Regions from separate parts of the Janthinobacterium sp. SUN100 genome, predicted to be linked through region 1. Evidence: predicted binding sites of a transcription regulator. Region 1 holds the regulator's gene; the other holds the start of a gene.
What was found. Region 1 encodes FliA, which starts transcription of late flagellar genes. Its sites were predicted from a motif close to CTAAAGTTTNNNNNNNNNNNGCCGNTA; they were not measured.

Region 1 (15,733 bases):
CGCATGCTTTTCATCATCATGTTGATGAACATGGCTTCGAATTGCGTGGCCGCCTCTTTCAGGGCGGCGGGGTCCTTCGCCTTGGCGGACTGGCGCAAGCCATCCATGCCCTTGACGTCATAGGCGGCGGTATTGCTGAGGTCGGTTTGACTGATCATGGCGTGCCCATCAAATGATTTCAAGTTCGGCGCGCAGCGAACCGGCCGCCTTCATCGCCTGCAGGATGGCCAGCAAGTCTTGCGGCGAGGCGCCGATGGCGTTGAGGGCCTTGACCACGTCGGACAGCGAGGCGCCGCCCTTGACCAGCATGACCTTGCCCGGTTCCTTCTTGATATCGATCTGCGCCGTCTGCGTGACCACCGTGCGCCCGCCCGACAAGGGGGCCGGCTGGCTCACTTGCGGCTCGACATTGATGGTGACGGACAGGTTGCCGTGCGAAATGGCGCACGTTTCCAGAGTCACGGACTGGTTCATCACGACGGAACCGGTGCGCGCATTCATGATGACCTTGGCCGCCAGGCGGGCCGGGTTGACTTCGATGCTTTCCAGCTGGCCCAAAAAGGACACGCGCTGGTCGCTGCCGCTCGGCGACTGCACCTGGATCACGCGGCCGTCGAGCGCGGCGGCCGTGCCGGCGCCGTAGCGGCTGTTGATGGCGTCGACCACGCGGCTGGCGGTGGCGAAATCGGTGGCGTTCAATTCCAGGCGGATAGTGTTGTTGGCGCCCAGCGCCGAAGGCACGGTGCGCTCGACGGTCGCGCCGCCCGAGATGCGGCCCACGCTCAGGTGATTGATGACGACGGAGCTGCCGGCCGCCTGCGCGCCCACGCCGCCCACCAGCACGTTGCCTTGCGCCATGCCGTACACCTGGCCATCGGCGCCCTTCAGGGGCGTCATCAATAAAGTGCCGCCGCGCAAGCTTTTCGCATTGCCCATCGACGACACCGTCACGTCGAGCAACTGGCCCGGCTGGGCAAACGCGGGCAAGGCCGTCGTCACCATCACGGCGGCCACGTTTTTCAGCTGCAAACTAGTGCCTTGCGGCAAGTTGATGCCCTGCTGCTGCAGCATCGCCGCCACGCTCTGGATGGTGAACGGGGTTTGCGTGGTCTGGTCGCCGCTGCCGTCGAGGCCGACGACGAGGCCATAGCCCATCAGCTGATTCTGGCGCACGCCGGCGATGCTGGCCAGGTCCTTGATGCGTTCGGCTTGCGCCACGGGCGCCAGCAGGGAGATGGCCAGGCCGAAAATGGCGAGAAAGCGGGGAAAGGTCGACGTTGCCATGATCAGAACGGCAACAGGCTGAGGAAGAAGCGCGACGCCATCGAGGCCATTTCGGCGCGGTCGATCTGGCTGTTGGTGCGGTATTCGACGCGCGCTTCGGCCACCTGGGTCGAGGGCACGACATTGCCCGTGCCGATGGTGTCCGGATTGACCATGCCCGAGAAGCGGATGAATTCCGTGCCCTTGTTCATGGCGATCTGTTTTTCGCCCGCGACGATCAAGTTTCCGTTTGGCAATACCTCGATCACCGTCACGCCGATGGTGCCGGAAAACGTGTTGCTGGCGGACTGGTTGTCGCCGTCGGCAAATTTCGTCGCGCCATTCGCCGCCACGGTGCCGCCGAAACGGCCCTGGGCGAAGCCGGGCGTGGAAAAGCCCACGCTGCCGGACTTGTTGCCGGAACTGGCGCCCGCCTTGACGGCATTCGTGCGCTCGGTGATGGCGATCGTCATCGTGTCGCCCACGTGGCGCGCGCGGCGGTCTTCGAAGGCGGGACGGTAGGTCGACGGCTGGTAGATGGAACCGTTGTTGACGACCACGGGTTCCGGCATCGGCGCGCGCGTGGTGGTGGGATATTGCACGATGGACGTAGGCGTGATGGCGCAGCCGGACAGCAGGACTGCGGACAACAGGGCGATGATGGGGTATTGCATGGCGAACCTCCGCTGCCATCCGGCGGCGGATGGCATGACGACTATGAAAATTAAAGTTGCGACAATTTCTGCAGCATTTGATCGGATGTGGTGATAGCCTTGCTGTTGATCTCGTAGGCGCGCTGCGTCTGGATCATGTTGACCATTTCCTCGGCCACGTTGACGTTCGACGTCTCGATATAGCCCTGCATCAGCACGCCGGCGCCGTTGGTGCCCGGGGTGTTGGTTTGCGCCACGCCGGAGGCGCCCGTTTCCATGTACAGGTTTTCGCCCTTCGATTCCAGGCCGGCCGGATTGACGAAGGTGGTCAGTTGCAACGAGCCGATTTGCGATGGCGCAACAGTGTCGGGCAAGGTGACGGACACGGTGCCGTCGCGCGCCACGGTCAGGCTCAGCGCATTGGTCGGCACGGTGATGGCGGGCTGGATGACGAACCCTTCGGACGTCACCAGCTGGCCGTTGGCGTCCGTCTGGAACGAGCCGTCGCGCGTGTAGGCGGTGGCGCCGTCCGGCATCAGCACCTGGAAGAAACCGGTACCGTTGACCATCACGTCGCGCGAATTGCCCGAGGCCTGGGGATTGCCCTGCGTATGGATGCGTTCGGTCGCCACGGTGCGTACGCCCGTGCCGATCTGCAAGCCCGATGGCAGCTGGGTCTGCTGCGACGACTGCGCGCCCGGCTGGCGCACATTTTGATACAGCAAGTCTTCAAACACGGCGCGCGACTTCTTGAAGCCGGTGGTGCTGACGTTGGCCAGGTTATTGGCGATCACGTCCATCTGCGTTTGCTGCGCTTCCAGGCCGGTCTTGGCAATCCAAAGGGAACGAATCATGATATTTCTCCAATAACAGCGCTAACCAGCCCTGTAGACTATTTCTATGCGACCATTATGCGGTGGCCCCCATCAATTCAAAGCGAGGATCTGGGTGGCTTTCGCCGCGTTATTCTCGGCATTCTTCAACAAGCTCATTTGCGTTTCGAACTGGCGCGCCAGGGCGATCATGCTGACCATCGAGTCGACGGGACTGACATTGCTGCCTTCCAGCGCACCGGTGGTCAGCTTGACGGCCTGGTCGGCCTGCGCCACCGTGCCATCCTTCAGGCGGAACAGGCCGTCGTCGCCGCGCACCAGTTGCTGCTCGGGCGGGTTGACCAGCTTGATGCGCCCCAGCACCGTCGAGGGGCCTGGCGGCACGTCCGTGGAAATCGTGCCCACCGTGCCGTCGCTGGCGATGGCCACCGTCACGCCGGGCGGAATCGCCATGGGGCCCGTGTCGCCCTGCACCATCAGCCCGCCCTGCGTTTGCAGCATGCCGTTTTCATTGAGTTTCAGGGCGCCGTTGCGCGTGTAGGCTTCGGAACCGTCGGCCGACTGCACCGCGATCCAGCCGCCGTTTTCCACGGCCACGTCGAGCGCGCGGCCCGTGTGCTGCATGGGTCCTTGCGTGAAATCGGAACCGACCGTCGAATCGACGACGAAGGCGCGCGTCGGCATCATGCCGTCGGCCACAACGGGCACGGCGCGGAACGAGTCGAGCTGGGCACGGAAACCCGTGCTGGTGGCGTTCGCCAGGTTGTTCGCCGTGGTCGCCTGCTTGTCGAGGATGTGCTTGGCGCCCGAGCCGGCGGTGTAGATGAGACGGTCCATGTGTTTTCTCCGTGCAAAACGAAAGCCGGGAGCAGTCCGAAAGAACCGCTCCCCTTACTCTTAACGCAGGTTGACGAGGGTCTGCAAGACGGAATCCTGCGTCTTGATGGTCTGCGCATTCGCCTGGTAGGCGCGCTGGGCCGTGATCATGTTGACCAGCTCCGCCGTCAGGTCGACGTTCGACACTTCCACGGCCGAGGCGCGCAAGTTGCCCAGGGTGCCAGTCTTCGGTTCGCCCGTGATGGGCTTGCCCGAGGCCGAGCTTTCCACCCAGGCGTTGTTGCCCAGCGGTTCCAGGCCGTTCGGGTTGGTAAAGTTGCTCAACACCACTTGGCCCAGGGCGCGCGTCTTGCCATTGTTGTACTGGCCCTGGATGACGCCGTCGTCACCGACGATGAATTGGCTCAGCTGGCCCGCCTTGTAGCCGTCCGCTTCCGTTTTCTTTTCCGCCGTGGTGGTGCCCAGCTGGGTCGACCTGGTGAAGTCGACCTGGACCGACAGGGTCGCATTCGCGCCCGTGGCCGGGAAGATCGGCAAGTTGACGGTGACGGGCAAGGTTTGCGGCGGCGTCAGGGCCAGCATGGCGGCCCGGTCCAGGCTGCCGACAGTGTTGAAGACCAGGGAACCGGTCTTGACAGCCGGCACCACGGTCACGTTGCGGATGGCCTCGTCGATCTGGTCGGGCGTGCGGCTCGAGTTGACGCCGTTCGGCACTGCGCTGCCGTAGGTGGCGGCGATGGCGGCCAGTTGCGCCGGCGTGGCGCCCGCAGCGGCGGCGGCGGCCGAGACGGCGGCACCGACCGCATTGCCATAGGCGACGGCGGCGGCCGTCACGTTGGCCGGCACCAGCGGCACGGCCGTGGCGGCGGCCTGGTAGGCGGCGCGCGCGGCCAGCGAGGCTGGGTCCGTCTGCAGGGCGGCCGCGACTTTCATGCTGGTCACTTCCGTGCCGTCAATGGCCGAGTAGACATCCCAGGTGTTGGTGCCCGTCTTGACATAGAAATTGGCCATGTTGTGGGAATTGCCCAGCGAATCGAAGACTTCGACGGGGAACTGCTTGTGGTAGGAGGTGTCGTCCGTCGACTTGAACGGCACCGTGGTCGGCATGGCCGTGTTCGAATTGAGGTTGACTTGCGTGTCGACCTTGGTCGTTGCCTGGGGCTTCATGTCCGACTGGTCGATCTGCAGGGGCACGACGGCGCCGGCGACGATCTTGCCGTTGACGTCGGCCGGATAGCCGGTCAGCTGCGCCAGCTGGGCGTTGACGATGAAACCGCTCTTGTCGACCTGGAACTGGCCATTGCGCGAATACTGGATGGCGCCATTCACGCTGGTACGGAAGAAACCGCCGCCATTGATGGCGATGTCGAGGGGATTTTGCGACGTTTCCAGGTTACCCTGGTTAAATTGCTGGGCGATTTGCGAGACCGACACGCCGATCCCCGCCTGGTTGCCGCCCACGCCATACAGCGAGTTGGCATAAATGTCGGCGAACTGGGCCTGCGACTGCTTGAAACCCACGGTCGACGAGTTGGCGATGTTGTTGCCGATGACGTCCAGCGATTTGGCGGCGCCATTCAAGCCGCTCAGGCCTTGTTGGAAAGACATTGTGTTCTCCTGGTAGAAATTAGGGGTAGAGGGTCACGCTAAGGGGAAGCGGCTTACAAAATCTGTTTCACGTCGGCCATGGTGATGCTGCCCACGCCCGGCACATTCAATTTCACGCCATTGGCGCCCGTCGACACGCTGGCGACCGAACCGAACATCAGCGCCGTTGCATCCTTGAGCTTGGTGCCGCCGCGCGTCGCTTCCACGGCGAAGGTGTAGGCGCCGTCGGCCAGCACGACCGGCTTGCCATCCTTGTCGAGGTCGGCGGTGGAACCGTTCCAGCCCAGCGGCAAGGTGCCCGCCGGCTGGGCGCCCAGGTCGATGGAATGGACTTCCTTGCCATCCTTGTAGATGACGACCTTGACCTTGTCGGCGGCCGTGGCCAGGTCCACGCCCAGCAGCGCGGCGCTCTTGCTCAGGTTGATGTCCTTGCCCGCCGTCAAGACGCCATGGCCGATGATGTTGGCCGCCTGCATCGATTCGGCTTGCTGGTAGCTGGCTTTCAAACTTTCCACGGTGGTATTGAGCTTGTTGACGCCCGTCACCGTCGACAGCTGGGCCAGCTGGCTGGTCAGCTGTGCATTGTCCAGCGGATTCATCGGGTCCTGGTTTTTCAGCTGGGTAACCAGCAGGGTGAGGAATTTGTTCGTTTCCGCTTCGACACTGCCTGCCTCGGCCGTCGTCTTCTTCGGATTCATCGTCGCCATCAGGTCGGTGACTTTGGAGGTGTTCGTATCGATGATTGCCATAATGATCAGTCAGCCTTACTGGCCGAGGGTGAGGGTTTTCAGGAGCAGCGACTTGGCCGCGTTCATGGTTTCCACGTTGGTCTGGTACGAGCGCGAGGCCGACAGCATGTTGACCATTTCGTCGACCGTATTCACGTTGGGCATGGTGACGTAGCCCTTCTCGTCGGCCAGCGGGTTCTTCGGGTCGTAGACCAGCTTCATCGGCGACGGGTCTTCGATCACCTTCTGTACCTTGACGGCCGTGGCGCCGTTGGCCATGGGCACGGCTTCGAACACCACCTGCTTGGCGCGGTAGGCTTCGCCTGTGGCGCTGGTGGCGCTGTCGGCATTGGCCAGGTTGCTGGCCACCGTGTTCAGGCGCTGCGCCTGGGCGCTCATGGCCGAACCGGAAACATTGAAGATATTAAATAGCGACATGATTATTGTCCTCCCTGGATGGCCGTCAGCATGCCCTTGATCTGCGAATTGAGGAACGTCACGGCCGCCTCGTAGCGGATGGCATTGTCGGCAAACGCGTTGCGTTCGAGATCCATGTCCACCGTATTGCCGTCGACGGCGCCCTGGGCCGGCGCGCGGTACAGCAGCGGCGTGCCGTCGGCCAGGGTCTCGACCTTGCCGCCACCGGGTGCGCCCGCAGCTGCGGCCACGCCCTTGCCCGGCATATGCTGCGGCGCCGTGCCCTTCAGGGCCGGCGGCACGCCATCCTTGCGCGCCATCGCCCCCTTCAGGGCGGCGGCGAAATCGACGTCGCGCGCCTTGTAGTTGGGCGTGTCGGCATTGGCGATATTCGAGGCGAGCAATTCCTGGCGCGTCGAGCGCAGGCTCAGCGCCGTCTCGTTGAAGCGCATGTAATCGTCGAGTTTCCCTATCATGTCAGGCTCCGGAAAGATCTGCCACTGGCGCCCGAGATGGCGGAAGGATGGCGGATTAGTGATGACAGGAAACATAGTAAGGTGCCCGCCAGCAAGACCATCGCCGGATCAGACCGTACTTTTACCCCTTAATCGGCGCTTCGATCGGGGCCGCGCGCACTATCATGGCACTATTCCAGAGGCCTATCACCATGAAAACACCGCTCGCTTTCTTCTTTGCTTTTGCCGCCCTGCCACTGCTGGCGCAGGCGCAAAACGCCGGCCGGCAAACGCCGGAAGCGCTGCGCAACAGCGTGGAACAATTCCTGCAAGTGCAAAGCAACGGCTTGCCCGGCAAGGTGACGGTCACCGTCGGCGCCGTCGATCCGCGCCTGAACCTGGCTGCCTGCCCCGCGCCGCAGGCGTTCATGGCGCCGGGGGCGCGCGCCTGGGGCAAGACCACCGTCGGCGTGCGCTGCACGGCGCCCTCCAGCTGGACTATTTATTTACAAGCGAACGTGGCCGTCGTCGGCGACTACGTGGCCAGCGCCGTGCCGCTGGCGCAAGGGCAAGCCATCGACGCCAGCCAGCTGGTGACGATGCAGGGCGACCTGGCCGCATTGCCGGCAGGCATCGCCACCGACATGGCCCAGGTCGTGGGCGCCAGCACGAATATTTCCGTACCGCCAGGCACGCCGATGCGCCTCGACACCCTGCGCCGCAAGCCGGTGGTCATGCAAGGCCAGCTGGTGCGCGTCGTTTCGAGTGGCAACGGTTTCCAGGTGGCATCAGAAGGACGCGCCATCGGCAGCGCCGGCGATGGCCAGACGGTGCAGGTGCGCACGCAGAGCGGCCAGCAGATCAGCGGCGTGGCGCGGGCTGGCGGCCTGGTGGAGGTGGCGTTTTAAACACGGATGGACAGCGATATTGTGGTCTGGCGCACTAAAGTTTCGGCAAAAGGTGCCGATAATGACACATATCCCGGAGTTTTTTGACTTCGACCAGACGAGGATCACGCTGTGAAAATTACCGACAACACCATTAAAAGCAATCCCGGCCTGCCGGTGGCGCCCGCGAGTACTTCCGGCGCCCGGAATGCCGAGAAAGCCCAGGCAACACCGACAACGTCGGACAATGTACGCCTGTCGCCGCAAGGACAGGCATTAGCGGCCAGTGCAACTGCCGGCAGCGGCGCCGTGTTCGACACGAAGAAAGTCGAACGCATCAAGCTCGCGATCGCCGACGGCCAGTTCCAGGTCAACTCAGAAAAAGTGGCGGACGGTCTCCTCGACACGGTCAAGGACTTGCTGCACTCACGAAATAGATAGGTTCCCTCATGCAATCAGTGACTCCGTTTTCCAGCCTGCGCGACGAGCAACAGCTCATGACCACATTGCTGGCATTGATGAAAGAAGAACAGCGGCATCTGGTTGCGGCTGACATCGATGCAATCACGGAGCTCACGGCGCGCAAGACGGCACTGGTAGGACAATTGAGCCAGCTGGCGGCGCAACGCCACCAGGCGCTGGCGGCAGCCGGTTTCACGGCGGCCGAAGCGGGCATGGAAGACTGGCTGGTCGGCGCCAATGAAGCCGACGCGGCGCCCCTGTGGAAAGCCCTGCTCGAGACGACGCGCGAAGCCAAGGAGCAAAACCGCCTGAACAGCCTGCTCGTCAACAAGCACATGCTGCACACGCAAGGCGCCCTGAACGCCATGCGCCCCCCGGCCCAGAGCGGCAATTTCTACGGCCCCAGCGGCCAACCGACGACGAACACGGCCAGCCGGCGGGTCGTCATCGGCTGATCCCCCCTAGTTAACAGCAATTCCCCGGCAAGGCGCAGCCGCCTTGCCCTTCAGCCGTGCGCGGGACGCCCCGCATGCTGGCGGTATTTCGCCACGATGGCTTGCGCCCTGGCGCTAGCGGCCGCCTGCTGCTCCGGCGTCAGTTCCGCCTGCAGCCAGTGCCAGTATTCGTCCTGGTATGGGTTGGTGACGCCGGGCGCGAGGATATCGTCGTAGACCTGGCGCAGCGCCAGCAGGTAGCCATACGCTTGCGGCGCATCCTTGCGCACCACATCGCCATCGCGCAGGTAGGCCATCATCAGGGTAGCCACGCTGGTCAATTCCGCCTCGTCCGCCTGCGCCGTCAGCTGGGCGATGGCTTGCCGCTTCCACGCCTGCACCAGCGGATCGTCGGGACGATTGCGCAGCGCGCTGCGGTCGCCGAACGGCCCTTCCGACAGGAAGATGGTCGCCGCGCCGGGCACGCCCGCCCTGGCGGCAGTCGCCAGGTAGCCGAGGCGGTCCTCGCGCTGCCGCTGCGTCAGGCCCGCGCACAGCTGCTGCTGCGCGGCTTTTTCCTCTGCCGTCATCTCGCGCCCCAGCTCGAATTCCAGCCCCGGCAGGCGCCCTTCCTGCTGGAAGACGATGCAATCGTCGAGCAGGTTATACGCCGCATACGCGTCTTCCGGCTTGCCGCTGGCCGCCAGGCGCGCGAGCTGCTGCGCCAGGGTGACGGGCATCGGCGCGGCATCGGCGACCGGGCTGGCATCGATATTCAGATACGATTCCAGGCTGCGTCCCGCCGGCGCGCCAGGGGCGGAGGCGACAGCGTCCGGCGCGCCGCCGTCGGGAGCGGGCCAGTACGCGAGCGCCAGCGCTGCCGCGATGGCGGCGGCGATGGCCATGCCGGTGAATTTGACGTTCATGGTGAGGAAGCGCGTGGGTGGGAAACGCACGTTACCACAGGCGCGCGGCGGCGGGCCGCACGCCTCCGCACGCTCAGCCGCCGGCCTTTTTCGGCTGGTGGCCCAGCTTGACCAGCGCAGCCAGGATGGCGTCGACATGGTCGCCCTGCACTTCGATCACGCCATCCTTGACGGTGCCGCCCGAGCCGCACTGCGTGCGCAACTGCTTGCCCAGCAGGGCCAGCGCGATGGCGTCCAGCGGCAAGCCCTTGACCACGGTGACGCTCTTGCCGCCTCGGCCCTTGGTCTGGCGCGAGACGCGCACCACGCCATCGCCCGCAGGCGCAGCCTTCGCTTGCGCCTTGCATGCGCACTGCGCCAGCGGCTGGCGGCAGGCGGGACACATGCGGCCCGTTTCAGTGGAATAGACGAGACCGCCCAGGGAGCTGCTTTTCATGAGGAAACGATAAAAGAGGAAAAAAGCGCGATTGTACCAAGCGGCGGCCCGCAGTTGACGAGCGTCAATTGGCCGGCGCAGGCGCCACGGGCGCCGTCGGCACTTCCGTCACCGTTTCGGGGATGCCCGACAAAATCGTCACGGCGACCCGGCGGTTGCGCGCGCGCCCTTCCGGCGTGGCGTTCGGCGCCACGGGGATATTGTCCGCGTGGCCCACGGCCGTCAGGCGCGACGCCTTGACGCCGCTGGCGATGAACAGGCGCACCACGGCGCTGGCGCGCGCGGCCGACAATTCCCAGTTCGAGGCAAAGGTCGAATTGCTGATCGGCTGCACATCCGTATGCCCTTCCACCTGCACATCGTGCGTGTCGTCCTTGAGCAGCACGGCCACGGCGCGCAAGGCCTGGTCCGATTCGGCCGTCAAGCCCGCCGCGCCCGGATCGAACAGCACGCTGGCATTGATTTCCACGCTCACGCCGCGGCTCGTCTGCGTGACCCGCACCTTGCCTTCCTTGACCAGCGGCGCCAGGGTCGACGTCAGGTCCTGCGCCAGGCGCGTCATGTGTTCGCGCTCGCGGCGGATGGCTTCCGTGCGGCGTTTCAGGGCGGGGTTCGGCAGTGGAATCGCCTGCGGCGCTTCCATGATGATGGGCGGCGCGCCCTTTTCCAGGCTGAAGGCCTGGCCGATGGCATTCTGGAAGACGCGGTATTTGCCTTCGTTGACTTGCGAAATCGCATACATGACGACGAAGAAGGCGAACAGCAGGGTAATGAAGTCGGCGTACGAGATCAGCCAGCGGTCCTGGTTGTCCGGTTCCTCGTCATACTTCCTGCGCGCGCGCCGCATCATGGTCAATGCTCGTGCAAGAGGCTGGACACGCGCTCTTCGATGATGCGCGTGTGGTCGCCCGTGGCGATGTCGTACAGCACGGCGGCCGTGATTTCATATTGCACCACGCGGCGCGAAACGATGGCCTTGAGTTTATTGGCCACCGGCAGGAACAGCAGATTGGCCAGGCCCACGCCATAGATGGTCGAGACGAAGGCCACGGCGATGCCGCCGCCCAGCTTGCTGGGGTCGGTGAGGTTTTCCATCACGTGGATCAGGCCCAGCACGGCGCCCAGGATGCCGATGGTGGGCGAATAGCCGGCCGCCGATTCCCACACCTTGACGGCCTGGCGCTCGGCCATTTCGTAGGCGGAGATTTCCACGTCGAGCAGCTGGCGCAGCTTGTCGGGCGCGATGCCGTCGACGATCATGCGCAAACCCTTGGCGTTGAAGCGGTCGGCCGTGTTTTCCATCAGGCGTTCGAGCGCCAGCGGGCCGTCGCGGCGCGCCGTCAGGCTCCATTGCCCGATGTCGCGCGCCAGCGCGGCGCGCGTGTCGGACGGCGGCAGGAACACCCAGCGCAGCATTTCCAGGCCGCGGACAAAAGTGCGCAGCCGCGTCTGCAGCAGCACGGCGCCGAAGGTGCCAACGATGACGATGGCAAAGGCGGCCGGCTGCAGCAGGGAGGCCATCTTGCCGCCTTCCAGTGCCTGGCCGACCAGCAGGCCGGCCAGCGCCAGCGCCAGCCCGATTACGCTGGACCAGTCCACGCCAGCTCCCTCAAGGTTGCGCGCAGGCGCGCGACGGCCTGGGTATGCAGCTGCGAGACGCGCGATTCGGATACGCCCATCACCGCGCCGATCTCCTTCAGGTTCAGCTCTTCTTCGTAATACAGGCCCATGAGTATTTTCTCGCGTGGCGGCAGCGCGTCGATGGCATCGATCACGGATTGCCGGAAATCGGTATCGAGCAGGGAACGCAAGGGGTCGCTGTCCTCGTCCACGCAGTGGCGGTCGAGGAAGCTGTCATTGCCGTCCGGGTCATGAAAGTCTTCGTAGTACACGAGCTGGTGGCCGCCGCCGTCGCCCAGCATTTCCTGGTAGTCGGCCAGCGACATTTTCAGCAGCTTCGCCACTTCCGACTCCGTCGGCGGATGGCCGAGGCGCTGCTGCAGGGTGCTCATCGCCTCTTCGATCTTGCGCATGTTCTGGCGCATGCTGCGCGGCAGCCAGTCGCTGGTGCGCAATTCGTCGAGCATGGCGCCGCGGATGCGCAGCACGGCATACGTCTCGAACTGCGCGCCATGCGTCTCTTCATAGCGCGTAATGGCATCGAGCAGGCCGATCATGCCGGCCTGGATCAGGTCATCGACCTCGACCGAAGGCGGCAATTTCGCCTTCATATGGTGCGCCAGACGCTTCACCAGCGGAATGTGCTCCGTCAGCAAATAGTCCTTGTTCGATTTCCCTTTGACCGTGTACATAGGCTGCTTATTGTTTTCTCATCTTATCTGGTGCTGCGGTTCGATTCAGGCGCTGAACTGGTGCGGGCTCCCCGTCTGGTACAAGGTGCCGCCAAGCACCGGCGCCGCCGAACGGGCCAGCCGCTCGGCCAGTCCGCGAAACGCCACCGACGCTCCCGCCAGCGGAAACGCGTCGACCACGCTGCGGCCCAGCCGCGCCGCGCGGTGCAGATACTCGTCGGCAGGCACGGAACCCATCGAAGTCAGCTTCACGGCCAGGTAGCGGCTCGCCGCCTGCGCCATATTATCGTATACCACTTTTGCTTCGGATTCGGAAGCGCCGGTGACGAGAATGCCGAACGGACGGCGTCCCAGTTCCTGGCTCAGGCGCTTGATCAGGCAGTACGCCGCCTTGATCGAGGTGGCGCTGGTCGAGACTTGCACGACGATATCCGACGACGCCATCAGCGGCACGGGGAAGCACGCGCCCTCGTCGGCCACAACGCCGTCGACCAGCACGATGCCGCTCTGGCGCGCCAGCACCTCGAACGTCTTGCCCAGGCGGCGCAGTTCATCCTCGCCCGCATAATCCATGCTGTCCATCAAATGGTTGCGCACGCCGAGGCTGGCCACGCCGAAACCTTGCGGCACCTGGTGGATGACCTGGTTCAAGCCGCATTGCTGGCGCGCCACGTCGCGCAGGCTGGCGCCGTGCGCCAGTCCCAGGCGCGATGCCACGCCATCGCTGCCGCCGCTGGCGTCGAGCAGCAGCACGTCATTGCCGCCGTAGACGAGCGACGCGCCCAGGTTGACCAGCATGGCGCCCTTGTCGTCCTGCGGCGTGGCCGAGAGGAACGTCATGACGCGCGGCTGCGGGCCGGCCAGCATGCGGCGCAAGCCTTCGGCCTGGTCGAAATCGAAATTAGCCAAGGTGCACCCCGCGCGCTTCATTGTTGCGGGCGGCCGCCTGCGCCATCAGGAGCGGCAGTTCGGCGTCGGAAAACTGCGTCGCCGCCGCATCGCGCTTGAGCTTGAAGGCACGGTCGATCAGGTAGCCGCGGTCGGCCAGGTACAGGTCTTCCGGCACGCGCTGGCCGTTCGACACATAAAACAGGTTCAGTTTCTGGCGGATCACCACGTCGAGCACATTGCCGATCGAGGCCGCTTCATCGAGCTTGGTCATGATGCAGCCGGCCAGGCCGCTGCCCTGATACGCGCGCACCACTTCATTCAACGTTTCCTGCGTGGCCGTGGAGTTCAGGCACAGCAGGCGCTTCACGTCGGCGCCGGCGCCCGACAGCATGGCCACCTGTTCCGTCACCATCTGGTCGCGCTGGCTCACGCCCACCGTATCGATCAGCACCGTGTGCTTGTTCTTCAATTCTTTCAGGGCGATGCGCAAGTCCGCCTCGTCCTTCACGGAATGCACCATCACGCCGAGGATCTTGCCGTAGATGCGCAGCTGTTCATGCGCGCCGATACGGTAGGCATCCGTGGTGATCAGGGCCAGCTTTTCCGGGCCGTGGCGCATCACGCAGCGGGCCGCCAGCTTGGCCGTGCTGGTGGTCTTGCCGACGCCGGTCGGGCCCACCAGGGCAAACACGCCGCCCTGCTCCAGCATGGCGTCTTCATTGGCCACAGTATTCAGGTTACGGCTGAGGACCGTCTTGATCCAGCGCATGCTTTGCGCGCCATCGAGGCCGGCCGGCAGCTTGTCGATCAGGTAGCGCGCCAGGCTGGCCGAGAAGCCGGCCGCCAGCATTTCGCGCAGCACGACGGCTTTTTGCGGCTCGCGCTGCTGCGTCGAACCCCACGAGATTTCCGCCAGCTGGGTTTCCATCATGCCGCGCATGGCGCGGATTTCATTCATCATGCCGCTCATCTCGGCGGCGGCGTTTTCCTTGACGTGCGCCAGTGCGCTGGCCATCATCTGCTGCATGCGGGCCATGTCCACTGGCTCGGAGGCAGCCTGGCGCGGCGCGGCAGGACGTGGCGCGGCCGGGCGCTGGGCCGGGGCGGCCGGACGCTGCGGCGTGGCGAACTGGGTCTGCAACTGGGGACGGGGCTGGGCCATTTCGGAGGCGGCCGGCGGCGACGCCAGCGAAGCGGCGTCGTCATTGGCCAGCGCGAGGATTTCCACCACGCCATCGGCCTGGCGGTTCGACAGGATCACGGCGTCGGGGCCCAGCGCTTCGCGCACCTTGCGCAGCGCATCGCGCGACGAGGCGCCCGTAAATTTCTTCACATTCATGACCGGCCTCCCAGGGCGGGGGTGGCGCAATATTGGCTGAACTGTGTGACCATCGTCGACTCCTGTTGCTTGAGTGCTGTCTTCCACATGGACACAGATCACCCGGACAGTTTCCATTATTAGCGATGCTTACAGGAAATGATCGAAGGAACAGGACGGGAAAGTACCCGTTATTCAGTTTGCCGAGAGGAAATTGATGTTTATTTGACCAAAAGCAAGCACCGGGCGTCCGTCCCGCAGGAACCGACCCCGATGCCGCTCATCACAACTACTGCGCGCCCACCAGCGCCGTGACGCGGATGGTCTTGGTTTCCGGCACTTCCGCATGCGACAGCACTTTGAGCTGCGGCAAGGCGCGGCGCAGGAAACGCGACAGCAAGGCGCGCAGCGGCGCCGGCACCAGCAGCACGGGCGTCAGGCCCAGCGCTTCCTGTTGCTGGGCAGCCAGGCCCGCCTGGTGCGCGATGGTGTCGGCCAGGCCCGGCTCGATGCCGGCGCCGTCGCCGCCATTGCCCATCGCCTGCATCAGCAGCCGCTCCAGGCGGCTGTCCAGGGTCATCACGGACAGTTCGGCCGAGCCGGGGAACAGTTGCTGCACGATGGCGCGGCCCAGGGCCACGCGCACCAGCGCCGTCAGGTCGTTCGGGTCTTGCGTGCTGACCGTATGCTCGGCCAGGGTTTCGATGATGGTGCGCATGTCGCGGATGTGCACGCCCTCGGCCAGCAGGTTCTGCAGCACCTTTTGCAAGGTCGACAGGGACAGCATCTTCGGCACCAGGTCTTCCACCAGGCGCGGCGACTCCTTGCCCAGGTGGTCGAGCAGCGATTGCACTTCCGCGCGGCCCAGCAGCTCGGAAGCGTGCGAGGTGATCAGGTGATTCAGGTGCGTGGCCACCACCGTCCCCGCGTCGACCACCGTATAGCCCATCGATTGGGCCTGGTCGCGCAGGCTGGCGTCGATCCAGGTGGCGGGCAGGCCGAAGGCGGGGTCGTTCGTGGCCAGGCCGGGCAAGGTGCCGCTGGCCATGCCGGGATTAATCGCCAGGAACTGGCCGTTGAACGCTTCGCCCACGCCCACTTCCACGCCCTTCAGGGTGATGCGGTAGGCGGACGGCTTCAATTCCAGGTTGTCGCGGATATGCACGGGCGGCGCCAGGAAACCCACTTCCTGGGCAAATTTCTTGCGGATGCCCTTGATGCGCTTGAGCAATTCCCCGCCCTGCGTCTTGTCGACCAGGGGGATCAAACGGTA
Region 2 (15,733 bases), on a different contig from region 1:
GCCTGGCTGAGGATGCTGCCCAGCACGACGCCCGTGGCGCCGCTGGACCAGTTGCTGCCGCGCTGCAGGCGCGTCGGTCCGCCGCGCGAGCGGAACAGGGTCAGCACGACGAGGAAGCCGAAGAACAGCAGCGGCAGCCAAAAGGTCATGCCGCCCGCTTCCACGGTGGCTGGCGCCTTCTGCTGCGCCGCAGCGGGGAATTGCTCCTGGTTCAGCAGGGTGGCAATCGAGCCCACGCCGGCCACCAGGCCGCCGTAGTAATCGTTTTGCTTGAAATGGGGGGCGATCACGTCTTGCAGGATGCGTTTCGATTGCGCATCCGTCAGCACGCCCTGCACGCCGCGGCCCGCCTCGATGCGCAGGCGGCGCAGGGACGAGGGGTTGTCCTTCGCCACCATCAGCAGCACGCCGTCATCGACGCCCTTGCGGCCCAGCTTCCAGGCATCCGTCACGCGGATGCTGTATTGCTCGATGGCTTCCGGTTCCGTGCTCTTGACCAGCAGCACGGCGATCTGGCTGCCCGTCTTGGCTTCGTAATCGGCCAGCACGCCTTCCAGCGCCGCCTTTTGCTTGGCGTCCAGCATGCCGGCGTTGTCCGTCACGCGCGCGGCCAGCGGCGGCACGGGCTGCAAGCCCTGTGCGCCGGCTGGCGGCATCGACCACAGCAGCAGCGCCGTCGCCAGCGCCGCGAGATAGGACCAGGCTTTCATCTTATTTGCCAAAGTTGACGGTCGGTGCGGTCGAGATGGCTTTTTCATTTTCCACCGTGAACGATGGCTTGACCTTGTAGCCGAAGACCATGGCCGTCAGGTTGTTCGGGAAGCTGCGCGCATGCACGTTGTAATCCTGCACGGCAACGATGTAGCGCTGGCGCGCCACGGTGATGCGGTTTTCCGTGCCTTCCAGCTGCGACTGCAAGTCGCGGAAGCTGGTGTCGGCCTTCAAGTCCGGGTATTTCTCGGACACCACCATCAGGCGCGACAGGGCCGACGACAGCTGCCCCTGCACTTGCTGGAATTTTTCGAACGCGGCCGGGTCGTTCAGCACTTCGGGCGTGATCTGGAAACTGGTGGCGGCGGCGCGCGCCTTGGTCACCGCTTCCAGTGTTTCCTTTTCATGCGTGGCGTAGCCCTTGACGGTGTTCACCAGGTTGGGGATCAGGTCGGCGCGGCGCTGGTACTGGTTGACCACTTCGCCCCAGGCGGCCTTGGTGGCTTCATCCTTGCTCTGGAAGTCGTTGTAGCCGCAGCCCGTCAGGATGCCGGCCAGGACGGTGACGCTCAGCGCCAGGCGCAGCCATTTGGTGAATTGATTGGTGATTTGCATGATGGGTTCCGTGCAGAGTAAGGGAGGTGAGGCAAATATACCTGAAACGGCCCGTAATGTCGGTTTAATAAGCGTCGGCCGCCGGCCCCGACCGCCTAGAGACGCCGTGGCAAGCCTGCGCCGCGTTACAATACGGGGTTTGCAACTGAATATAGAGAAGGTGTGCCGTGAATTTCATCAATAAATTATCCGCCGCGTGGACGGCCAATAATTCCCTGCTGTGCGTGGGCCTGGACCCCGACCTGGCGAAACTGCCGGCCGAACTGCGCGACCTGCCTGATGGAATCACCACCTTTTGCACGCGCATCATCGATGCCACGGCCGACCTGGCTTGCGCCTTCAAGCCGCAGATCGCGTATTTTGCCGCGCTGGGCGCGGAAAAGCAGCTGGAAGACATTTGCCGCTACGTGCGCGAGAATTATCCGCACATCCCCCTGATCCTCGACGCGAAACGGGGCGACATCGGCGCGACGGCCACGCAATACGCGCGCGAAGCGTTCGAGCGCTACGGCGCCGACGCCGTTACCGTGAATCCGTACATGGGCGAGGATTCGCTCGATCCCTACCTGGCGTGGAAAGACCGCGGCGTGATCATCCTGTGCCGCACGTCGAACCCGGGCGGCTCGGACCTGCAATTCCTGAATACGGACGGCGAACCGCTGTACCAGCGCGTGGCGCGCCTGGTGGCCGAGAAGTGGAATAAAAACGGCCAGTGCGCGCTCGTCGTCGGCGCCACCTTCCCTGAAGAACTGGCGCAGGTGCGCGCCATCGTCGGCGACATGCCGCTGCTGGTGCCGGGCATCGGCGCCCAGGGCGGCGACATCGCCGCCACCGTCGGCGCGGGCCAGACGGCGAACGGCATGGGCATGATGATCAGCTCGTCGCGCGCCATCATCTACGCCACGCCGCAGGCGGGCGAAGACTTCGCCGACGCGGCGCGCCGCGTGGCCATTGAAACGCGCGATGCCATCAACGCGCACCGCGCGTCTGATGGTGGCTGACATAAGCTACTGCGCGTCGCGATTTGCGGCCGGCGATGCTCACTGTGCTATAGCACAGTTGCGCTTCTCGGCCGCAACTCCCATCCGCTCGCTACGCTTCTGTCAGGCACCGTGATGACTGTTGTTTGTCATCCATAAAAAATGCCGGGCTAGCCCGGCATTTTGCATTTAGTCGCGTTGTGGTGCGACGATCTCCGCATAGTCGTACAGCTCGCCCAGAATTTCCTCGCCCCGCTCATCGACGGATTCCGACAGCACGTCGATTTCCGTAAACAGCATTTCGATGGTGCGGGCGCCGGCGTCGCCGTCGAACAGGCGGGCGGCGCGGTGCTGTTCCCAGCGCAGGCTTTCCGCTTCGCTCAGGGTTTGCGGGAAATTGCGGGCGCGGTAGCGGAACAGCAGTTCCTGCAGGCGCTCATCGGCAAACGAGGGGCGGGCCGTGGCCAGCTTGGCCGGCGTGTCGCGGCGCAAGGATTCGAGCAGGCGGCGGTCGTCGTTGCTGACGAAACCATTGTACAAATCCTCATCCACGTCCAGCGCGGCATTCGCGCCCGGGCGCTGGAACACTTCGGCCCAGACGGCATCCATGTTCGGCGCCGCGGCGGCGAATTGCGCGTTGACCTTCGCCGCGTCCAGATCGATGCCCCACTGCGCGGCCATGGCCGGCGACAGCGTTTTTAAATTGCCGACCAGCATGGGCGACTTGTTCAGGTGCACGCTTTTCACGGGCAGGCGCGTCATGCCTTCCGGCATGGCGTCCTTGCGCGTGAACAGGCGCGTGCGGATGGTGTCGGCGGCCAGGGTAAACAGTTCGCGCGGGTCGTAGGCGCAATCCCAGACGAGGATTTCATTTTTATTGCTCGGGTGCGTGGCCAGCGGCCAGACGACGCCCAGGCAACCCCGTTCGGCGGGGAACATGCCCGACACGTGCAGGAAAGGCTGGCGCTCGCCGGCGGCCAGGTGCATGCCCATTTCGCTGGCGACCCTGTCCTTCTTGTGCAGGGCCAGGCAGAATTCGAACAGTTTCGGCTGCTTTTCCTTGATCAGGCGCGCCAGGGCGATGGTGGCGCGCACGTCGGAGAGTGCATCATGCGCCGCTTCGTGGGCCAGGCCATTGGCCTTGCTCAAGTGTTCCAGTTTAAAACTGGTCTGGCCATCGTCGCGCTTTGGCCATTCGATGCCTTCCGGGCGCAGCGCGTGCGTCATGCGCACCACGTCGAGGATGTCCCAGCGGCCGCAATGGTTCTTCCATTCGCGCGCATACGGGTCGATCAGGTTGCGCCAGAACAGGAAACGCGTGACTTCATCGTCGAAACGGATGGTGTTGTAGCCCACGCCGATGGTGCCCGGCTCCGAAAAGGCCGCTTCGATGGTGGCGGCGAACTGGTGTTCGGGCACGCCCAGCTGCAGACACTGCTGCGGCGTGATGCCCGTGATCAGGCACGATTGCGGGTCGGGCAGGAAATCATTGGCAGGCTGACAATACAGCATGATGGGTTCGCCGATCTCGTTGAGGTCGGCATCCGTGCGGATGGCGGCGAACTGGGCCGGGCGGTCGCGGCGCGGCTGGGCGCCAAAGGTTTCGTAGTCGTGCCAAAGAAAGGTCTGGTTAGTCATTGATGGTCGTTGCTTGATTGGTTATCCGGGCCGCCAAAAGCGGCCGCTGCTACAGTTTTCTGAAAACCTGCCGATACTACACGAGAGGATGGTCATCATCGCGTTTCCCGCATGGTGGCATACATTGCCCGTTCAAGGAGGTCTATCGTGTCAATTCCCATCGCCGCAAGCGGCAATTCCACCCCTTCCGTGACTTCCGTCAGTACGGGCGTTGCCGGCAAGGACGATAAAGTCCAGCAAAAGGACGGCGTCAACGCTGAAATGAGCGTGAATGACCGCACCAAGCTGCAATTGAACGCTTCCATCATGCAGGCGTCGCTGAACGTGTCGATCGGTTCCGAGAACGAGCCGCTGGCGCTGCTGTACAAGACGGCCATCACCAACATCAATGAAGCGCTGAAGGGCCAGTACGGCGAGGATGCGATCCAGAACGCGGCTTCGCAGGATAACAGCGCCGAAGCGACGGCGAACCGCATTGTATCGCTGTCGACGGGATTTTTTGATGCCTTCAAGAAACAAAATCCCGGCCTGGACGACGATACGGCCCTGACCAAGTTCATGGACACCATCAGCGGCGGCATGGAAAAAGGCTTCAAGGAAGCGCGCGACATCCTCGGCGGCTTGAAAGTGCTGAATGGCGACATCGCCGGCAATATCGACAAGACGTACGAGCTGGTGCAAAAGGGCTATGCCGACTTCATCGCCGCGCACAGCAGCAAGAAGGATGATGCCGCCAAGCCGGATGCCAGCAAGCCGGCCGACAGCAAGGCTGCCTGAACTACAGCATGACCCTGTTGCGGCCCGATGCTTTGGCGCGATACAGCGCCGCGTCGGCCGCGGCGATCAGCGCATGGTCGTCCTGTTCGGCCGCCAGGCTGGCCACGCCGAAGGAACCCGTGATGTGCGGCAAGGCGCTGCGCATGTCAGCGAAGATGACGGCGAGCTGCATGCGCTCGCACAAGCGCTCGGCCACCCGCAAGGCCACGTGTTCGTTGGTGTCGGGCAAGATCACCATCATTTCCTCGCCACCGTAGCGCACGGCAAAATCCGTGGGCCGCAGGGCCGCGCCCAGCACTTGCGCGGCGATGCGCAGTGCCTGGTCGCCCGCCTGGTGGCCGTGCGTGTCGTTGAAGCGCTTGAAATGGTCGAGGTCTATCATCACCAGCGACAGGGGCGAGCCGCTGGCGTGGGCCGTGACGATCATGTTGGGCAGTAAATCCGTCAGCCAGGCGCGGTTGTACAAGCCCGTCAGGCTGTCGACCATCGACAGCTGGCGGTAGAATTCGCCCAGTTTCTGGCGCCGGCGCAGCAAGGCATTGGCGGCGCGGATGCGGAAGGACAGCAGCCGCAGCAGGTTGCGCGCCAGGCCGTTCGACTGTTCGATCAATTCCCAGACGATGGCCGCGTCGATCACCAGCAAATCGGTTTCTTCCAGGGCGGAAATGGCGGCCAGGTTGCTCGCTTCATCGAGCACCGATTGTTCGCCCACGCTTTCGCCGGGCAAGACCTTGCTGACGGTGCCGTCATCCATGCCCGTGTGGGTGTCGGCGGCCACGGCCAGCGAGCCGCGCAGGACGATGTACAGGCTGGCGCCTTGCGTGTCGGCAATGGCTTCGCCCGCTTCCAGGCGCATCACGGGGCAGGGCGCCAGCATGGCGGCCGTCTGGCTATCCGCCCCATCGCGAAATAGCTGTAAATCGCCGATGTTGCAGCCTGAAGCGCCGAAGTTGCCGATCTGTTCCACAATCACACTTTCAAAAAGCCGGCGCGCGAGCAGGGGGCCGGTAGCTTCATGATAGCGTAAAGCGGCCTTGGCTGTAACGCCAAAGGCTTGCTTGAGGTCACTTACTGTGAGAAATACGACAATTATTTCATTGCCGCGTCAATACGCAGGAATGCTTGCGGTTTTGTTATGGATGTTGCCGCGCGCGAAAGGCGGGCCGGATGTGCAAAGGCAGCCTTGAACGGCTGCCTTGGTCTCTGGAAATCCTGCAGGTGGGGATTACTCGGCGGTTTCTTCCGCTTCGGCCGTATCGATCACGGCATTCTTGCCGGTGGCGTGGCGCTTGCTGTCTTGCAGGCGGCCCAGGGCGCTATCGATGGCGCGTTTCAGTTTGTCGGTGGCGCCGGCAACGGATTGATGCACGGTGGCGTTCTGTTCGGTCACGGCGATCGGTTGATAGCCAGCAACGCGTGCTTCCATAACGCAGCGGATATCGTCGGCACCGCCTTTCGGGCCATTCGTGTCGCTGATGTGGACTTCGATGCGGGTCAGGTTGTCGCGGAAGCGGTTCAGTGCGCTTTCAAGTACGGATTGCACATGTTCGTTCAGTCCAGCGGTGTTGGCGATGGTGCTGTCGGTATGAATATTGATTTGCATATGCTTACTCCTGTCAATTCAAAAAAAACCCATCTCAGGCGCCTTGCATGGCAGTGGTCAAATCCGCTGCCAGGGCGCGTCGGCGCCTGGTTCTTGCCTCATGCACTTGATCCCTGTGCATGACTTATCTTACTCCTCTTTCCAGTATTTCAAGAGGGTGCGCACGATTAAGATGAGCTTAACCCTTCAGCCAGGTCAAGTTTCCACTACGAAATTATTTACCCTCAGCCATTGATGAGACCGGCCGCGATATTGATCGACAGCCCCAGCACGACCAGGTTGAAGAAAAAGCTCAGCACGGATTGTCCCAGCACGATTTGCCGCATCATGCGTGTCTGCACGGAAACGTCCGACGTTTGCACGGCGACGGCGATGGTGAAGGCGAAATACAGGAAATCCCAGTAATCGGGGCTTTGCTCGTCGTCGGGAAACTTCAGGGGGCGCAGCGCGGGATCGGCCTGGTAGTACAGGTGGGCATAGTGGAAGCAGAACAGGGTGCCGACGAGGAACCAGGAACCGACCAGGGTGAGGATCGTCAGGCCGTAATGCAGCGCGCGCTCGTCCGGCGCCATGTCTTTCATCGAGGATAGCTGCGAGACAATGGCTACCAGGCTCATCACGGATGCGACGGACAGGGCCGACAGGACGGTTGCCGCCCGCTCATCCTGGCGCGCCGCCATGGCTTTGACCTTGTGGTGGTTGGCACGCATCATCATCCAGGCCATCGTTGCCAGGTAGAACCAGACGGCGACATTCCACGCCGTCAGCAGGCGCGTCATCTGTTGCCAGGATGCGGGCAGCAGCAGGCCGGCCGCCACGCCGATGGCCGTGGCCATGCTCAGGTGGGGGCGGCTGCGGATGAAGCCGTGGAATGGAAGCGTGATTTTCATGGTGCGGATTCGTGTCAGTGGCGATAGCGCATCTTAGACCCTATGCGCTCGCCGTGGTGGCCGTCCTGGCGGCTGCTTCCTTCTCGTGGTGGGGGAAGCGGTCCATGCGCGACAGCACGGGGAACAGCACGGCCCAGATACCCGTCACGGCCAGGGTGGCGGCGCCGCCGAAGAGCACGGCGCGCACGAGGCCGAACCAGCCGGCCGTCAAGCCCGATTCGAATTCGCCCAGCTCGTTCGAGGCGCCGATGAAGACGGCATTCACGGCGCTGACCCGGCCGCGGATCTCGTCCGGCGTCTCGAACTGCACCAGCAGGTGGCGGATGTAGACGCTGACCATGTCGCCGGCGCCCATCAGGAACAGCGCCGCCAGGGCCAGCGGGAAATAGCTGGTGCTGCCCAGCACCAGGGTGCCCAGGCCGAAGACGGCCACGCCGCCGAACATCCACGCGCCCACGCGGCGCGTGATGGGAAACATGGCCAGCGCGATCGAGCACAGGGCGGCGCCCGCGCCCGGCGCCGTGCGCAGCAGGCCCAGGCCGCTGGGTCCGGCATGCAGCACGTCATGCGCCAGCGCCGGCAGCAGGGCTGTGGCGCCGCCGAACAGCACGGCAAACAGGTCGAGCGAAATGGCGCCCAGCACGATGGGCTTCGACCAGACGAAGCGCAAGCCTTCGAGCAGGGTATGCCAGCTGACGGGTTCGCGTTTCACCACTTGCGGCGCCGGGGTGGTGGCGCGCATCAGCAGGACGGACACGACCAGCAGCGCGGACGAGATCAGATACACGACCTTGGGGCCGAAGTAGTACAGCAAGCCGCCCAAAGTCGGCCCGAGGATGATGGCCACGTGCGAGCTCGACGAACTGAGCGCGACGGCGCGGCTGAAGTGTTGCGTGGGCACCATGTTGACCAGCACGGCTTGCGTGGCCGGCATCATGAAGGCGCGCGCGCTGCCGAACAGCACCAGCACGGCAAACACGGGCCAGACGATGGAAATATTGCTTAACGTAAACGCCAGCAGGGCCAGCGCGCACGCCAGTTGCGCCGCCAGGCACCACGCGATGATGTTGCGGCGGTTGTAGCGGTCGGCCACGTGGCCGGCCGGCAAGATGAGCACGAGGAAGGGGGCGAATTGCGCCAGGCCGATCAAGCCCAGGTCGAACAGGCTGCCCGTGATCTGGTACACCTGCCAGCCGATGGCCACGCTTTGCATCTGCACGGCCACCGTGCCCAGCACGCGGGCGGAAAGATAACAGGCGAAGTTGCGGTGACGCAGGATACTGAAGCCGTTGCCGGCAGAGGCGAGAGACATGAAATTTCCAGGAAACAGCGGGGTGGAGCGGTGGCGGCAGCGGATGCCGCGCCAGCAGCACCCCGCTGTCTGGATGCTTACTTGGCCAGGTCGGCTTCCGTGGTGAAGGCGTCCGCGTAGAATTCGTCGGCCGGCAATTGACACAATTGCACGAAATCGCGATTGGCCGACTCGACGACGATCGGTGCGCCGCAGGCATACACTTGATACGCGGACATGTCCGGCAAGTCGGCGATGACGGCCTGGTGCACGAAGCCCGTGCGGCCTTGCCACGCGTCTTCCGGCAGCGCGTCCGACACGACGGGCACATAGGTGAACTGCGGCAAGTCGGCGGCCCACTGGCGGCACAGGGCATCCATGTACAGGTCGTGCGGACGGCGGCCGCCCCAGTACAGGGTGATCGGACGCGGCGACTGCTCGTTGATCATGTGCTCGACGATGGCTTTCAAGGGGGCGAAGCCCGTGCCCGAGGCCAGCAGCACGACGGGCTTGTCGGAATCTTCGCGCAGGAAGAAGGTGCCCATCGGGCCTTCGAAGCGCAGGATGTCGCGCTCCTTCATGCTGCCGAACACCTGGTCGGTGAACAGGCCGCCCGGCATGTGGCGGACGTGCAGGCTCACGGGGCCGCCTTCGACGGGCGCGCTGGCCATGCTGTAGCTGCGGCGTTTGTTGTCGCGCAGCATGATTTCGATATACTGTCCGGCGCGGTAGTGCAGGCGCTCGCTGGCTGGCAATTGCAGGGTCAGCACGACGACGTCGGGCGCGACTTTTTCGATGGTGGTCACGCGCGACGGCATTTTCTTGATCGGGTAGTCGCTGCTGCCCGCCACTTCGCGCGCCTGCACCACCAGGTCGCCCTGGGGCACGGCGCAGCACAGCAGCGAGTAGCCGGCCGCCGCTTCATCTTCCGTCAGGGAGCGGGCCTGGTATGGCTTATGCTGTACGCTGCCGGACACGATCTTGCCCTTGCACGAGCTGCAGGCGCCGCTTTTGCAGCTGTACGGCAGGCCGACGCCGGCGCGTATCGCCGCCGACAGGACGGTTTCGTCCGCTTCGCAGCTGAATTGGTGGCCGCTGGGCTGAACAGTAATTTGAAAAGTCATACAATCCTTGAGATGAAAAATATGTTAATGCACTCTTTGCGCAAGCCGTCAGGCTTGCCGCGCTTGCTGATCCTGGGCTGCGGCGACGTCGGCATGCGGCTGCTGCCCCTGCTGCGCGCGCGCTTTCGCGTCTTTGCCGTCACCAGCCAGCTGGCGCGCTGCGCGCAGTTGCGGGCGGCCGGCGCCGTGCCCATCGTGGCCAACCTCGACGAGCGCGCCAGCCTGAAACGGCTGGCGGGACTGGCGACGATGGTCGTGCACCTGGCGCCGCCCATGTCGTCGGGCTTGCTGGACCGGCGCACGCGCAATCTGGTCGCCATTTTACCCGAGCATGCACGCATGGTGTATGTGAGTACCAGCGGCGTGTATGGCGATTGCGGCGGCGCCTGGGTCGATGAGACGCGGCCGACGGCGCCGGCGAATGCGCGCGCGAAGCGGCGCGTGGACGCCGAACAGGTCTTGCGCGGCTGGGGCGCGCGCCGCGGCGCCAGCGTGGCCATCCTGCGCGTGCCGGGCATCTATGCGCAAGACCGCCTGCCGCTGAAGCGCTTGCGCGAAGGCACGCCAGCCCTGGAAGCCAGCGACGATGTGTACACCAACCATATCCATGCCGATGACCTGGCGCGCGTCATCGAGCGGGCCTTGTGGCGGGGCAAGCCGGGTCGCGTGTATCACGCCAGCGATGACAGCGAACTCAGGATGGCCGAGTATTTCGATGCCGTGGCCGATACGTTCGGCTTGCCGCGCCCGCCGCGCCTGCCGCGGGCCAAGCTGCGGCAAGTGGTCACGCCGATGCTGCTGTCGTTCATGTCTGAATCGCGCCGCCTGCACAATACCCGCCTCAAGCGCGAGCTGGGCGTGCGCCTGCGCTACGCGCGCGTGGCCGATGCCTTGCAGGCGATGGCAGCCGATGGCGCCGGCATCGGGTAAAATGGCCGGCTATCTGCGCACTTTGCTGGGCCGGCGCGCAGCGCGCCGTTCCCGCGCTGCGCCACTCACTTAAGGACTACAGCATGAGCACCCTCACTTACGAAGAATACCTGGACGAGGTCACCACCGTCCTGACGGAACTGTACGACCTCGACGACGAGGCCGCCATCAAGCTCGTCGTGGCCGCGCAGGACGCCGAATTTTTTGTCCCGCACGATGCGCATGAGGAAATGCGTACCGTCGAACAAGCCAAGAAAGATGCGGTCACCTTGTTCGAGCGCAAGCAGAATCGCCAGCAAACGCAGGAAAAGCAGCAGCAGCGCGTGCGCCAGCAAAAGAAATAAGAATATGGGCCTGGCCGCTGGGGCCATGGCGCAGTACGGGTCTCGGCGCAACACCGGGGCCGTGACCTTTGACGCAGCGCAAACGCGTCATGGCGCGCTGGCGATATGGTGAGCAATGTCGTCACGCGTCTGGGCTCTTGTGGCGGGCTCTGCATAGCGTGACGCTGTTTCCCGTCAGCAGGAGCGAGCCATGCGAGCTACGAGTCACCCCAGCAAGGAACAGGTACGCGCTTACATGCGCCGTCGCGAACGTGCGCTGCAGCCGCCGCCGCCGCCCGATGAAATCCGCCGGCAACTGGCCTGGTGCCGCGTGGATGCCGTTTCGGGTACGTGCCCGCTTGCCACCCCGGCCGGCGTGGCCGCGCAAGGCTGGCATCTATCTGCCGAAATGGCGCGCCTGAGCGCCCTCATGGCCATAGCTTGGCTCATGCATAGCGGTGTTGCTCATCGTAAAAATTGATGACTTGCAGCAAATTTTTCCAATTTGAGTTATCCTCTAGCACATTCCAAGTGCGTCAATTCTCTTCAATTATCACAATTTTGCGTTAAGTTACGCAAAAATCAACAATAGCGTGTATTATATTGTTTGCGGCGTAAAAGCCGCATAAGTGATGGCGCTTTTTAGTGTGTTTACCCTGAATTATTGCAGAAGAGACATTCGGTTTCTTTTTGCTCTAATACAACAAGTACGGATTTTCGATCATGTCTCTCAAACAAATTACCTCTTTGCCTACCTACAACCCGAATCGCGTCCTCGATGCGATCATCGACAAGCTGCAACTGAAAAACGATGCCGCCTTGTCGCGAGCCCTGGAAGTGGCGCCACCGGTCATCAGCAAGATTCGTCACAATACCTTGCCGATCGGCGCCACGATCCTCATCCGCATGCATGAAATCAGCGATTTCAGCATTCGTGAACTGCGCGAGTTGATGGCTGCCTAAGAGCGCCTGACAGACGGCAAACTGAGAGGTGCCGTCTGGGTACGTCAGGCTTGCCGCGTGCGGCAGCCACATCTGTTTTCCGCTTTTCTATTGCGGGTCGCGGTTCAGCACCGGACGATCGACATAGAAGCGCCCCATTTCCAGGCCAGTCGAGGACGACTTGACCACCGCTGCGGCCAGTGAGGCAGGGGCGCTGGAAAATGCGGTGTTGGCAGCCCCGGTCGCGCGGCCCGAATACGCCGTCGCCTGCACTGCCGCACTGGAAAACGCCGTTTGCACGGCCCGGCCCGAGTAAGCCGTCGCTTGCACTGCCGCACTGGAAAACGCCGTTTGCACGGCGCGGCCCGAGTAAGCCGTCGCTTGCACCGCCGCACTGGAAAATGCCGTTTGCACGGCGCGGCCCGAGTAAGCCGTCTCCTGCACCGCACGTCCCGAATACGCCGTTTCAGCGCGGATATAATCTTCCCCGAACGTTTGTTCATACAACTGTTTCATGCGCTCGCCCACGCGATGGTGCGCCGCTTCGTCGTCTTCGCCGCGCAAGCCGATGTAGGGGAAGTGATGGAGGAAGTAGCCGAACACCTGTTCGCAGTCGGCCGCATATTTCAGGGTATCGAGGATGTGGTAGTGCCAGAAGGTATCGACATCCATCAGGGGCGCCGTCTCTTCTTGCGGAAACTGTTTCATCAGGATCAGGAAGCGGCGGTATTCGAATTCCACCGCGTTGGCCTTCTCCAGACTCCATCCTTCGCCTGACTCCCGGTGCATCAATTTGACCTTGATCGCGTCCAAATTCAAATCGGCAATAGCCTTGAAACTGTCGTTCGTATCCATGAATGTCCTTTGGTAAAGAGCGTTGTGGGAAATACGGTGAAACAAGGGAAAGCGGCGGGTGTGTACTCCTGGCAAGTAGTCGAGGAATGCCTTGCCCATGGCGGGCAGGCGCTAAGTTGTTCTACATCAATATTGCATCTTATTACGAAATATGCAAGCTGAGCTTGATTCATGCGGGGCGCGTGCCGGTCAGCCGCTGGCCCGGCTTTCTTCCTCGTAGGGAAACGCGGTGGCGTCCGCGCCCAGCGGCACGCTGACGTGCACGCTCATGCCGGCGCCGGGGCTGCTTTCGATGTAAAAAGTGCCACCTAGCAACTTGATGCGTTCCTCTATCCCCACCAGGCCAAACGAACCGAGCTTGTTGCGCCCGTCGATGGCCGCGCCCACGCCGTTGTCGCTGACGCTCATCGACACCGTATCGCGGCACTTTTCCAGCTTGACTTGCACGCGGCTGGCATTCGCATGCTGGGAAATATTGCTGAGCGACTCTTGCAGGATGCGGAACAGGGCCGTCGCGCATTGGTCGCTGAGGCAAATGTCGTCATGGCTTTCGCTCACTTCGCAGGCGATGCCCGTGCGCTGGCGAAATTGCGCCACCTGCCATTCGACGGCCGCATTCACACCCAGGTCCAGCACGGTAGGGCGCAAGTCGTTGATGATCTGCCGCACGCTCTTGATGGTGGCGTCGATCTGCTCCAGGGTCGAACGGGCGCGGGCATTCAGGCGCGGGTGGCGGCGCTGCGTGCGCGAGGCCAGCATGTCGGCGTCGATGCGCAGGACCAGCAGGTTCTGTCCCAGGTCGTCGTGAATTTCGCGCGCGATGCGCTTGCGCTCTTCTTCCTTGATCTGGTCGGCGTGCGCGGCCAGGCGGCGCAGTTTCTGGTGCGACAGCTGCAATCGGATCTGGCTGGCGCGCAACTCCTCCGTCATGCCCGTCGCCATCTGGATGGCGCGCCGGCGCGACGACGCCAGGGTGTGGAACAGCACGTACAGCAGCATGGTGCTGGCAAAGCCGATCAGCAGGGCCAGCCACGGCAGGAAGGCGTCGAAGCGCGAATACAGGTCGCTCTTGCGCACGCTGAACAGCGCTTGCCAGGCGCGGCCATTGTGCTCGATCAGCAGCGTGCTGCTCAGGTAGCGGCCCGAACTGCCGGGCTGCCACCATGGCGCATGCATGCCCGCCGCCGTGCTGTCGAAGATGGGGCGCATGTCGTGCGGCAACTGCAGCGGCACGTCCCGCTGTTGCAGCGCCTGCGGGCCGATATCGAACAGGGTCAGGCGGACGTTGCGTACCGGCATGTCGGCCAGCGCGCTGCGCATCATCGTCACCAGGTCGTAGCCGATGCCGACGGAGCCCTGGTAAGCGGCGCGCCTCTGCTCCACCGTATCGACGGGCATGCCGAAGCGGTACACGGGCAGGCGCATGGCCATGCCCGTCAGCTGGGGACGGCCGTCCATCGGCACGGGCACGCCGGAATTGCTGATGTGGCCGGAATCGCGCGACTGCGCCAGCGCTTCGGCGATCTGCGGGCGCGAGGCGATGTCGTAGCCATACTTTTCCGGGGCGCTGGCGATCGGCTCGATGTATACGAGCACGGAATACTGGGCGCGCGGGCCGGGCGGATGGATGGCAAACGCCGGATAGCCGTCGCGCCCGGGCGGATAGTCGCGCCGCATGGCCGTTTCGTAGGCGGCGCGCTGCGTCTCGTCGAGTTCCTGGCTGTAATTGAGATTCATCACGCCCGGGTAGTTCTGTTGCAGGGCGATGTTAGCTACGTAGCGGTGGAATTGCTCGCGGCTCACGTGTTCGTTGGCCTGGAACAGGCTGGCCGTGCCGCGCAGCAGGTTGGCATACGACTTGGTGCGCGATTCGATGTTTTTCTGGGTGTTGCGCGCCAGATTGTTGAATTGTTCGCTGGCATCGCTTTCGATCGACAGCGAAGCGGCCATGTAGAACAGCAGGCCCACCATCGTCGACACGACAAAGCCGAACAGCCACAGCGGTCTTTTTTCAGCAGCTAAGGGGTGTTCGCCGGCAGTAGAAGACATCGCCATCCGCATCAGGAAGAGGAATCGGGTGCCGCCTGTGTGGTGGTGGCTGTACTCAGTTGCACAAGGACTATTGAAATTGCAAATTGCTCAATAGCTGCCTAATATACAAAACTATCGTGAATATAGTCAACAGGCAATATTTCTCTTTGAAACGAAAAAAAACCGCCGCAGCGGTTTTTTTCGTGTGCCGTCCAGCCCTTATTTGGCGGGCTGCCAGCTGTCTTTCAGGGTGACGATGCGGTTGAAGACGGGCTTGCCCGGCTGGCTGTCGACCCGGTCGGCCGCAAAATAGCCGTGACGCTCGAACTGGAAGCGCTGTTCCGGCTGGGCCAGTTCCGTGCCCGGTTCCAGCCACGCCTGCACCACTTCCTTGGCCAGCGGATTCAAGGCCAGCTTGAAGTCCTTGCCGCCCGCGTCCGGCTGCGGGTCGGTAAACAGGCGGTCGTACAGGCGCACTTCGGCGGGAATGGCCGTCGGCGCGCTGACCCAGTGCATATTGCCCTTGACCTTGTAGTTGGCGCTGCCTTCCGTGCCCGACTTGCTGTCCGGGAAGTAGGTGCAATGCACGGCGATGACCTTGCCGTCCGCATCCTTGTCGTAGCCCGTGCACTCGATCACGTAGCCGTAGCGCAGGCGCACCTTGCTGCCCGGTTTGTCGTCGATCGGCGGATACAGGCGGAAGTAGCCCTTGTTCGGCACTTCCATGAAGTCGTCTTCCTCGATCCACAGCTCGCGCGAGATGGGGAAGGTGCGCAAGCCGCGCTCAGGGAAGTGCGGGTGCACGGGCGCCGTGCATTCCACGCTGTCGTTTTCAGGGAAATTGTCGATGATCAGTTTCAACGGACGCAGCACGGCCACCGAGCGGGGCGCCTTCGGGTCCAGGTCTTCGCGCAGGCAGCCTTCGAGCACGCTGTAGTCGATCCAGCCGTCGGATTTCGTCACGCCCGTGCGTTCGCACATCAATTGAATCGCTTCCGGCGTGTAGCCGCGGCGGCGCATGCC

Region 2: the regulator FliA is predicted to act here: its motif matches at 3,994-4,020, upstream of O0881_RS24125 (DUF5610 domain-containing protein).

Annotation. Positions count from the first base shown of each region.
Region 1 covers NZ_JAPUBU010000001.1:2,360,940-2,376,672, forward strand. Annotated here, with positions in the region: gene flgJ (flagellar assembly peptidoglycan hydrolase FlgJ) at 1-158, opposite strand, end outside; gene O0881_RS10425 (flagellar basal body P-ring protein FlgI) at 169-1,284, opposite strand; gene O0881_RS10430 (flagellar basal body L-ring protein FlgH) at 1,287-1,937, opposite strand; gene flgG (flagellar basal-body rod protein FlgG) at 1,988-2,770, opposite strand; gene O0881_RS10440 (flagellar basal body rod protein FlgF) at 2,843-3,586, opposite strand; gene O0881_RS10445 (flagellar hook protein FlgE) at 3,647-5,194, opposite strand; gene O0881_RS10450 (flagellar hook assembly protein FlgD) at 5,248-5,943, opposite strand; gene flgC (flagellar basal body rod protein FlgC) at 5,959-6,360, opposite strand; gene flgB (flagellar basal body rod protein FlgB) at 6,363-6,815, opposite strand; gene flgA (flagellar basal body P-ring formation chaperone FlgA) at 7,007-7,702, shown strand; gene flgM (flagellar biosynthesis anti-sigma factor FlgM) at 7,814-8,122, shown strand; gene O0881_RS10475 (flagellar protein FlgN) at 8,131-8,598, shown strand; gene O0881_RS10480 (hypothetical protein) at 8,649-9,533, opposite strand; gene O0881_RS10485 (translation initiation factor Sui1) at 9,577-9,939, opposite strand; gene motD (flagellar motor protein MotD) at 10,004-10,786, opposite strand; gene O0881_RS10495 (flagellar motor protein) at 10,792-11,538, opposite strand; gene O0881_RS10500 (RNA polymerase sigma factor FliA) at 11,520-12,251, opposite strand; gene O0881_RS10505 (antiactivator of flagellar biosynthesis FleN protein) at 12,297-13,160, opposite strand; gene flhF (flagellar biosynthesis protein FlhF) at 13,153-14,481, opposite strand; gene flhA (flagellar biosynthesis protein FlhA) at 14,750-15,733, opposite strand, start outside.
Region 2 covers NZ_JAPUBU010000005.1:280,364-296,096, forward strand. Annotated here, with positions in the region: gene O0881_RS24105 (TPM domain-containing protein) at 1-710, opposite strand, end outside; gene O0881_RS24110 (LemA family protein) at 712-1,326, opposite strand; gene pyrF (orotidine-5'-phosphate decarboxylase) at 1,494-2,327, shown strand; gene sbcB (exodeoxyribonuclease I) at 2,496-3,944, opposite strand; gene O0881_RS24125 (DUF5610 domain-containing protein) at 4,092-4,721, shown strand; gene O0881_RS24130 (GGDEF domain-containing protein) at 4,723-5,688, opposite strand; gene O0881_RS24135 (HPF/RaiA family ribosome-associated protein) at 5,947-6,324, opposite strand; gene O0881_RS24140 (DUF1345 domain-containing protein) at 6,549-7,214, opposite strand; gene O0881_RS24145 (MFS transporter) at 7,255-8,526, opposite strand; gene O0881_RS24150 (CDP-6-deoxy-delta-3,4-glucoseen reductase) at 8,604-9,629, opposite strand; gene O0881_RS24155 (SDR family oxidoreductase) at 9,642-10,559, shown strand; gene O0881_RS24160 (hypothetical protein) at 10,643-10,903, shown strand; gene O0881_RS24165 (hypothetical protein) at 11,139-11,363, shown strand; gene O0881_RS24170 (hypothetical protein) at 11,606-11,845, shown strand; gene O0881_RS24175 (hypothetical protein) at 11,933-12,679, opposite strand; gene O0881_RS24180 (CHASE domain-containing protein) at 12,869-14,728, opposite strand; gene O0881_RS24185 (glutamine--tRNA ligase/YqeY domain fusion protein) at 14,930-15,733, opposite strand, start outside.